3 regions of the Peribacillus sp. TH16 genome follow, and region 1 is predicted to be linked to each of the others. Evidence: riboswitches for the same ligand, from Rfam matches in the RefSeq annotation. Region 1 holds a riboswitch; each other region holds the start of a gene.
What was found. A riboswitch is a leader RNA that binds a small molecule or an ion and turns the genes downstream of it on or off. The one in region 1 is predicted to bind cobalamin.
Positions count from the first base shown of each region.

Region 1 (3,277 bases):
CCTTTTCAATCCTTGTTTTTTAGATAAATATATGATGTATGAAGCATTGATGGAAGATGGCTCCCTCACCAACCATCTTCCATCAACAATTATCCTAGGTGATTGCGATGGACTGAGGGCTTTTTTAAAATCCCACAGACATATTTACCTAAAACCATCTAAAGGAAGCCAAGGGAAAGGTATTTACACACTAATAGAGAATCCTGATGAAACTCTTCAGTTTAATAGCCTAAAACATAGTGAATCCTTCCCAAATTTCTCCTCATTTTGGGAGCATAAAAAAATGCTACTGATGAGAAGAGCCTATCTCGCCCAACGCGCGGTTATACCAAAGAAACTGAATGGACATCGTTATGATTACCGAGTTCTCGTTCATTATGAAAATGGGTTCTATAAAATTACTGGTAAGGCTGTACGGATGTCACAAACCCAGGAAATCACAACCCATACTCCAAGAGGCGGGAAACTTTTCCCTTACAAAAACTTACAATCGAGGAATTTAAACCGGAAGTTGGCGTACATTGCTCAAAAGTGCGGTCTGATTCTTTCGAAGAAATTCGGCTTTCTCGGGGAATTCTCTATTGATATTGGCGAAGATTCAACAGGATCACTCTTCATTTACGAAGTAAACTCTAAACCCATGCAATTTGATGAAGAAGAAATTGAAGCAAGCCGACTCTTGCATTTGAAAAACCTGTTTATTGAATTAACTTTATTAAATCAAACGAGAAAATAACCTCCATCTGCCGTTTTCCATTATAATGAAATGAGAGACAGCTTATATGGAGGTTATACATATGATTACTCATTTTCAATGGACACCATTACATAAAAATTTACCAGGTTGGAAAATTTCCTTTTACTTTAACAAGCAGGCCGTCCAAGCCTTATACCATAAAGACGGGTCCATAGAATGGACTGCCAATCCCCCTTCAGAAACAGACGAAGCTAAGCTCAAAAGCATCATACATGACTTAATGGTCTATCATGTATATGAATAACTTAGTGCTAAACTCCTCATTTCATTCATGAGGACTTACTCAGAATAAAAAGCCCTCTTTTGCCTACACTATAAAAAAAGGTTAGGAGGGATTTCTTTTGGATAAAGAAGAATTCACATTTTTGAAGGATACCGAATATGAAGGCAAGAACTCTGCTTTCTTAGACATCGACCGTTACATCAATGAAGGGCTGGCCGGCGGGAATGTTTATGCAGCTGCTGACCTTCAGAACATTGAAGAAGCCCATGATTTTTATGATGAAACCGAGCCAAACAAGAATAAATAATTAGTGTCCGGAGCCTCCTTTAGGTGGCTCCTTTTTATAAAACTGTCAACTCCTCCTTTTGACCGAACATTTCCTTATTAATTATTCCATAAGCCTTTTCAAGAAAAAGTAAATACTCTACTTTTTCTTTTGAATTTTTTGCCTTCACATTAATTTCCTTGTTCAACCTTGTATGATTTTCGCTTAAAGAAATCATTTTTTCCCCAGAAAAATTATACATAATCTTAGCTTTTAAAAAATCCGTAAAGTATCTAACTGTTCCAAACATGCATTATCCCCCCTTAAATTTTGTTCATAAAGAAAACTTTTCTCTTGTTCCATAGAGAGACGAGATTTCCTTATAATTTTGTTAAAAAATCGACTATTATAATTGATTACATCTAAAAAAATAAAAAAACAACTTCCCGATTAGAAGTTGTTAGAGTGCAAAAGAAAACATAACAAAAAACAAACATGAATTTTCCATTTTTCAAAAAATGAAAAACATGCTCTTGTCAATTCTCGCACTTAACACCTCCTATCCTCGTAGGTTTATGATGCTGTGCTAAAAATAGGCAGGTATCCTGGCTCATGATCATCGCTTTTCGAACCTTCCCATCCCCTTTTGCAGGAGACAGTGGCATTACTCGAATCGCTCTCATATACAGTTGCGGGACAGCGCCGGATTCTAACCGGACTTCCCTTTTAAGCAGATAATCTTCAATATATTATCTGCACCTTTTTCTAGACGTATTTAATTTTCAGTTTAAATTATAAAATTATCCCTTAAACTACAATGCGTGCTTCTGTGTTCAAAAGGAAATTGATTAACAGCTCTTCCATTACACAAAATCACTAATTAGTATTTCGCTCCATTATCCTTATTAATCAATATCTTTTCTTTTAATATCGATGTGATAATATGCTCCGAATCCCATTCGTGGCCAGATATCTCGATAAGCGGATATTGATTCGGCAAAACAATTTGCTGGATTTCATGTACTGCCAAGCCTTGATTATGTAATCGTAAAATTTCACCACGCAGGTTTTCCAAATAGTCGAGCTTTCTTTGAAACATTTCCTTCCCATTAGGGACATGACCGGCATGACAACAAAAAACCTCTCCAAAATCATATTGAAGTAATCTATTTATAGAATCGATGATAACAGGGACAGATTCTTCCCGTAAAACAAGCTTCGTTTTCGGTGTAACGAATAGGTCACCTGAAAACAGCATGCCATTACTGTGATTCAAATACACCATATGGTCCATAGCATGACCTGGGGTAAAGATTGGCTCCCACGTTTGGGTACGGGAATGAACAGCCCTCCCCAGCGGCTCAGCTTTGAAGCCATCTCTCCTTCCCCAAAAAGTTTTGCGATAATCAGGATATTCAGCATCCTTCGCACATACATCAATCGACACCGGATGAATATAAATTGGAACTTTTCTATGTTCCTGTATCCAGGAAGCACCGCCAGTATGGTCCTCATGATAATGCGTTAGCGCCACTAAATCGAAGTTGGCTGATTCATAGAAAGGGATAAGTTCTTCCAATAAAATTTGGGCTCCCGTATCAATCAATAGGCCGTCTGTTAAAAAAACATATACACTCATCCCCGACTTTATTCCTTCAGGGGTCCCTTGTACACAAACCACATCATTTATCGTCTTAATCTCTAGCATGGCTTCCCTCCTCATCAATTGTATAAAAATACCCCTTGTTCATTACAATAAATGTAATATTCCTCCATACTTTTGACAAGCAAATAGTATTTTCCTAGCAAAGACCCGTAGTATATTTTCCGGTAGAATCAAGGCACTTTTTGAAACCATTGTCATTGATTTAAGGTATTCTATTATGCAACTAAGAAAAGAAACAGCAAAAATCTGGCTTCGGTTAAAAGGAAGTTGTTAAGAAAGGGTACTCCGTATTTAAGTTTGGGCGATAAAAAAATTCACGGCTAATCATTAACGCTGAGTAACTATCAATATTACCTTGGTTGATAA
Region 1 covers NZ_JAEKEM010000002.1:1,462,646-1,465,922, forward strand. Annotated here, with positions in the region: gene JFV29_RS07070 (YheC/YheD family endospore coat-associated protein) at 1-736, shown strand, start outside; gene JFV29_RS07075 (YheE family protein) at 798-1,001, shown strand; gene JFV29_RS07080 (hypothetical protein) at 1,099-1,287, shown strand; gene JFV29_RS07085 (hypothetical protein) at 1,322-1,555, opposite strand; cobalamin riboswitch at 1,824-2,023, opposite strand; gene JFV29_RS07090 (MBL fold metallo-hydrolase) at 2,126-2,953, opposite strand.

Region 2 (3,277 bases), on a different contig from region 1:
CCCAGCCTTCCGTGAAGGACCGTGAAGCCGCTCACCTAGCCCTGGAAACTGTAGGGATTGGCCATCTTGCTGGGAAGTCCTGCAATACAGTCAGTGGTGGTGAGTTGCAACTAGCGTTGATTGCACGTACGCTGGTATCAGACCCGGAAGTGCTCATTCTCGATGAACCGGAATCCCATCTTGATGTTCAAAAGCAGGTTGTGATTTTACAGACATTAAAGCGTTTGTCACAAGAAAAGAAAATCTCTTGTATCATAAACACGCATTACCCAAACCATGCGTTTTTCCTTGCTGACCATGTGTTAATGACAGCCAAACAAAAGCCGGTCGTTTACGGGGAAGTCCAGGAAGTAATGACAGAATCCCGGATGAAGGAATACTTCGGAATTGAAATGAAGAAGATTATTTATGAAGAAGATGAGAACTTTTTGATTGAAACGATGGTGCCGAAAGATTTAGGCATTCCGCGTGATCAAAGTACTTGTCGATTTACTAGTTAAAAAAAGGCAGCCACCGGGTTGCCTTTTTTTTCGCTAAATGGAATACTTTATTATTTACTAGTTTTCTGGTACTATTATGCTAGAAAAAATTAGGAGAATGATAGTGAGGAAATACAGAGTTTTATTGATGGTAGCATTGCTGGGAATTTTAATTTTGCCTTCATGCTCACAAGGGGTTTTAGAGAATATAGGTACAAAGACGGCTGCACCGATTGCGGAAGATAACATTGAAGTGGTTGCAGCAGCGGAGAATGACGTCGGGCAGAATTCGGAGGACAGATTATATCCTGAACAGATCGATACGAGAAACTGGATAAGAGCCGAGTCCACGGTTCAACTTCCAATATTGATGTATCATAGTATTTCTGAAGGTAATAACCTTCGGGTACCAAGAGAGGAATTTCAATCACAAATGAACTGGCTTCGGGAGAATGATTACTATACATTATCCCCTAGGGAAGCATTTCTTGTTTTAACGGAAAATCGGATGCCAAGTGAAAAGTGTGTCTGGCTTACTTTTGATGATGGCTATACAGATAATTACACGGAGGCTTTTCCTATATTAAAAGAATATAATATGAAAGCTACTGTTTTTATGATCGGGAAATCTATTGAAAAAAGTCATCACCTGACGGAAGAACAAATGGTGGAGATGAGCGAGAATGGGATTTCTATTGAAAGTCATACTATCAACCATCTTGAGCTTAACCGTATGACGGTAGGGCAGCAGGAAGCTGAAATGGTACAGTCAAAGGATTTATTCGATCGTATTCTCCAACAGGACACGACAGTACTTTCATATCCTGTTGGTCGGTATAACGAGGAGAGCCTTAGGTTGTCAGAAGAAGCTGGATACAAGATGGCAGTAACCACCGAAGCTGGTGGAGCTTCAAGGGACCAAGGGATGCATGCACTACACCGAGTTCGGATTTCACCCGGATTGTCAGTCGATGGATTTGCAGCGCTGATTGAAAATGCATCACGTTATTAATTGAAGACAAGGTATTTCGGAATCAGTCTGAAAAATCATATAATAATCATTTCTTACATAGTGTATAATGAAAAGCAGTGAAAATTATATACATATGAACGATTTGGTGTCTTAATGACTTAAAAGGGAAGTTGGTGAAATACCAACGCGGTCCCGCCACTGTAAATGGGAGTTAGCGGCTGTGTACCACTGTATGTGAGATATGGGAAGGTGCCGTTGACGATGACCATTAGCCAGGAGACCTGCCAAGATTCGTACACCTGTAACCTACGCGGATGGGAAGGTGTGTGGCAGACCTTCTGAGTCCGTAATTATATTGTTGCCATACAAGCATCTTCCGTTTGACGGGAGATGCTTTTGTTTTGAAATTCGCTTCTTCACTTCAGGATGCGTTTTCTTTAGGTGGTCGGAAATTGAATTAAAAGATTGTGGGGGATGTAAAATGAAGAAAATCTATGGTCTGATTCTAGTGATGTTACTAACTGCAGGTATTATGGTTGGTTGCAATGATACATCAAAAGAAGGAACGAAAGAAAAGCAACAAACGAATCATACTGAAAACCAAGCTTTCCCGATTACGATAAAAGATGCAACGGGTGAAAAAGTAACGATAGAAGAACAACCAAAGAAAATTGTTACATTGATACCAAGTAATACAGAAGTGGTCTTTGCACTTGGTTTGGGTAAAAAGGTTGTTGGTGTATCCGACATTGATAATTACCCGGAAGAAACGAAAGAAATTGAAAAAGTTGGCGGAATGGAAATGAACACGGAGTTAATCGTTTCCTTAAAGCCTGATCTTGTTCTTGCTCATGCATCCAGTGCCCATAATTCGAATGAGGGATTGCAGCAGCTTAAGGATGCTGGAATAGATGTCCTTGTAGTCAATGATGCACAAAGCTTTGACGAAGTGTATGAGTCTATTGATATGATTGGACAGGCAACGGGAGAACATGATAAGGCAAAAGAAATCGTTGCGAATATGAAAACGAAACTGAAGAAAATTCAGGAAAAAGCTAAATCCGTTAAGGATGAGGAAAGAAAAACCGTTCTAGTAGAGGTTTCGCCATCACCGGATATTTATACACCTGGAAAAAATACATTCATGAATGAAATGCTTAACATAATTTCAGCGAAAAATGCAGCAGCCGAATTGGACGGGTGGGCGAAAATTGACGAAGAGTCTATGATTGCTGCAAATCCGGATGTCATTATTACAACATATGGTTATTATACAAAAGATCCAGTCAGTGAAGTGACGGGCCGAAAAGGATGGGAAGATGTAGCTGCTGTTAAGGATGGTCAAGTCTTTGATGTCCATTCTGACTTAGTGACCCGTTCTGGTCCACGCTTAATAGAGGGAGTAGAGGAACTTGCCAAATCAGTCTATCCGAACCTATTTGACAACTAAGTGGGCGTTTGCTTATTTGATTGCGTTATTGTTTTTGCTTTTCGCAATGACGTTTGGCATTTCCTTTGGTTCGGTGTCAGTACCGATTCCAGCGCTTATACAAATTATCGGCAAGGAATTTTTTCATTTACCAATCTCAGTTGAGCCAGATGTGATGCTGACGAATATCGTAATGAACATCCGCCTGCCACGTGTATTACTTGCAGGTTTGGTTGGGGCTTCGCTTGCGATTGCCGGGGCAGCCTTTCAGGGACTGCTCAGGAACCCGCTTGCTGACCCCTACACATTAGGGATTTCATCAGGAGCATCAGTAGGCGCTGTATTGACATTGTTTTTGAATATATCATTGCCGTTGATCGGTTTATATACCCTACC
Region 2 covers NZ_JAEKEM010000009.1:2,778,546-2,781,822, reverse strand. Annotated here, with positions in the region: gene JFV29_RS27470 (ABC transporter ATP-binding protein) at 1-500, shown strand, start outside; gene JFV29_RS27465 (polysaccharide deacetylase family protein) at 604-1,491, shown strand; cobalamin riboswitch at 1,579-1,755, shown strand; gene JFV29_RS27460 (ABC transporter substrate-binding protein) at 1,934-2,902, shown strand; gene JFV29_RS27455 (FecCD family ABC transporter permease) at 2,865-3,277, shown strand, end outside.
Region 2: it holds a riboswitch for cobalamin, as region 1 does, so the genes downstream of both, JFV29_RS27460 (ABC transporter substrate-binding protein) here and JFV29_RS07085 (hypothetical protein) in region 1, are expected to answer to the same signal.

Region 3 (3,277 bases), 1.2 Mb from region 1:
TTCAGAGCGCTGAAACACTCCTAAAAACAGGGAAGATATGAGTAACCCGAGAGATCGAATTCCCTTCCTCACTGAACTATATCCAAGCCGTGATGACTGTGATTGATGAATGGCCATAGCTGTATCTAAAAAAATAAAGATGAAGCGATAAGTTAATTCGATTAAATCAATCAGCAATGAAGGCAGTTTCAGCTTACGCAATACATATAGTATAACTGTGATGGGAGTAGTTAAGGTTAGGAAATATAAACAGCTGATACTGCTTAATACAACAACGATTAGACCAATTACCGTTTTTATACTGTCTTCGCTGATAAATATTTGCCAGCTGCCGAAATTCCAGGACCACCATACATTTGGTATCGAAGTAAATTTACTTGCGAATGAAAAAAGGATGGTAATTGTACCTGATAGTACAAAAAATCCAGGTAATAAGAGTAATTTTAGATAATAAGAGATTGGAATTTTTGCCCCGAAAATGATAAAAGCACTCATCACGGTAAAGGTGATGAGTGAGACGGTCGTATCCCTCACTGCTAAAGAAAACAACAAAAGGGAGAGGGCAAAAATCATTTTCTCTAAAGGATGTACATGCTTTAGCCGGTTGAAATAGGCGTATTTATCTATGAGTAACATGTTTTGCCTGTTCGTCCTTTTCTTGGACGGACTGTTTATTTTTTTGTCGCATAACGCCGATGAAGTATCCTATGAATCCGGCGCCAATCGCGGCTTGGAGAGCAAACAATAAGCTTTCGGTTTCTGCACCTGGCGGCTCCCAGATACTGTTGAACCAAGGCTTATATTCTGGTTGGATTTTAGTGATGGCTTCTTCCGCCACTCCATCAGCTCCACCAAATTCTGTTCCTTGTTGGGTGATTAACGGAATTATAGCAAGTATGACGACTAGAAAAAGCAACAATAAACTTTTTTTCATGCTAACGAGCCTCCTTAGATAACACTCGCAGTAATTTCAATTCGCCTAGATTGTATTTCTTCAAGAAATTCATGACAACGACTGTCAATAAACCTTCACTGATTGCTAAAGGTATTTGGGTAAGGGCAAAGATTCCTGAAAATTTAGTGAATGAGGCCATGAATCCACCTACCTCCGATGGGAAAGCTAAAGCAAGTTGTACAGAAGTTATCACATAGGTGCCCAAATCTCCGAAAGCTGCTGCTAAGAAAACAGCAAGAGAGAAGGACCAACCTAATTTAGTAGCGCCTTTGAATACAAAATAAGCAATGAACGGCCCGCAAACAGCCATGGAAAAGGCATTGGCTCCTAGCGTAGTTAGTCCTCCATGAGCTAGTAATACAGCTTGAAATAACAGAACAATAGAACCGACGACACTCATGGCCAGTGGCCCAAACAAGATTGAACCTAAACCGACGCCGGTAGGGTGTGAAGAGCTTCCTGTAACGGAAGGGATTTTTAGGGCTGATAAAATAAAAACGAATGCGCCGGACAGACCCAGCATCATTTTTGTTTCTGGGTTTTCCTTCACTTTAGACCTAATAGAACGGTAACCCAAGATTAAAAATGGAAGTGTCACAGCCCACCAGAATATCGCCCATTCGATCGGTAAGAAGCCCTCCATAATATGCATGGCCATTGCTTTCTTTGGTACGAAAAGTAGTAAAATGACAAAATAAAGTATTTTCCAATTGGCTTTTTTCATTTTTTCTCCTTTCAACGCTTTTATTTTTAATGATTAAAGCTGAGAAGAGAAGTGGCGGGCAACATAAAAAGCACTTCTCTCAAAAAGAAAGAAGTGCGTAATGAACAGTAAGTTTGCAGCATAATACAAATATTAGCTTAGCTGCCTGATCCGCACACCCATCCTCGTAGGTTGTAAACAGTTTCACGCTTCATGGCAGGTCTCCTGGCTCTGGATCATCATCCTCATACATCCTTCCCATCGCGTTTGACAGTGGATTATTCATTACGTATTAGGACTTCCCTTTACAGTGGCGGGACCGCGCCGGATTTACACCGACTTCCCTATTAAGCTAAATTCCGAGGAATCTAGCACCATAAAACTTATGTAATTTTTTGAAAATTCTCGTTTATTGTACCATAAAGCAATGATTCCATCTACACTCTATTCATATTTTTTTGAGAAGGATAAAATCGCAGTGAGGATAGGCATGAAGCTGGATTTTCACCATTAAACTTTTCAAAACAGTCGGAATAAACTATTGAATTTTAAAAAAGTTGTTATATGATAGATAAAGTTAACTAGAAATATATTATTATAAAACCAAATATTTCAATTTAAAAGTGCTCTTGTATGAACACGCAAGGGATAATAGGGAAATCGGTGAGAATCCGATGCAGCCCCCGCTACTGTAACGCTGATGAAATTGTCGATAACCACTGGCCTAGAGCTGGGAAGGGACAAAAGTAAATTGAAGCGTAAGCCAGGAAACCTGCTTTTAAAATTGTGTGATACTTTTCGGAGGGAAAGGTAGAAGGACTATGGAGATTTTGAGAGTTTCACTTTGCTTGCTGGAGGCTCCCTTTTCATATAGTTTTTTTTAAACCTTAACTCTAACAGTTAAGGTTTTTTATTTTGCCTTTTCTCAGATTTAGGAGGAAGAAGATGACAACTTGGAACTTAAAAGGCACAAATTCGCATCTTTTGATTTGTAACGGCAGCAGTTGCATGAAAAAAGGTGGCGAAGAAATAACGCAAGCAATTCGTGATGAAATTACTTCACAAGGTCTGAATCAAAAAATTCATACTACTAGAACTCGCTGTAACGGAAGGTGTAAGGATGCCTGCGTTGTGATTGCTTATCCTCAAGGGACATGGTATCGAGTGGATTCACCTGATTTTGGACGAGAGATTGTCCGTAATCTCGATGATGAGAAGTTCATTCCACAGATGATTTACCAATTTACTAATGGAGAAATGACTCCTAATCCAGATTTTCCAGCTCAAACAGGAATTTCAAAAGACAAGTTGTAAAAGGAGATGTCTAAATGAGTACAAACGGTAAATTATTTGTCGTTGGCTTTGGACCAGGGAATTTTGAACATATTACCAAACGTGCTGTAGAAGCCCTTCAAGAAAGTGACTTCATCATTGGTTACAAAACATATGTGGAACTCATACAGGGCCTTCTTACAGATCAAACGATTATAAGTACAGGTATGACTGAAGAAGTATCACGTGCACAAGAAGCAGTGAAACAGGCGGAGTTGGGAAAGAAAGTGGCTGTAATTTCGAGTGGTGATGCAGGGGTATACGGAATGGCAGGGCTGGTTTATGAA
Region 3 covers NZ_JAEKEM010000002.1:283,753-287,029, reverse strand. Annotated here, with positions in the region: gene cbiQ (cobalt ECF transporter T component CbiQ) at 1-636, opposite strand, end outside; gene JFV29_RS01405 (energy-coupling factor ABC transporter substrate-binding protein) at 620-934, opposite strand; gene JFV29_RS01400 (energy-coupling factor ABC transporter permease) at 936-1,679, opposite strand; cobalamin riboswitch at 1,857-2,052, opposite strand; cobalamin riboswitch at 2,263-2,452, shown strand; gene JFV29_RS01395 ((2Fe-2S) ferredoxin domain-containing protein) at 2,604-2,972, shown strand; gene cobJ (precorrin-3B C(17)-methyltransferase) at 2,987-3,277, shown strand, end outside.
Region 3: it holds a riboswitch for cobalamin, as region 1 does, so the genes downstream of both, JFV29_RS01400 (energy-coupling factor ABC transporter permease) here and JFV29_RS07085 (hypothetical protein) in region 1, are expected to answer to the same signal.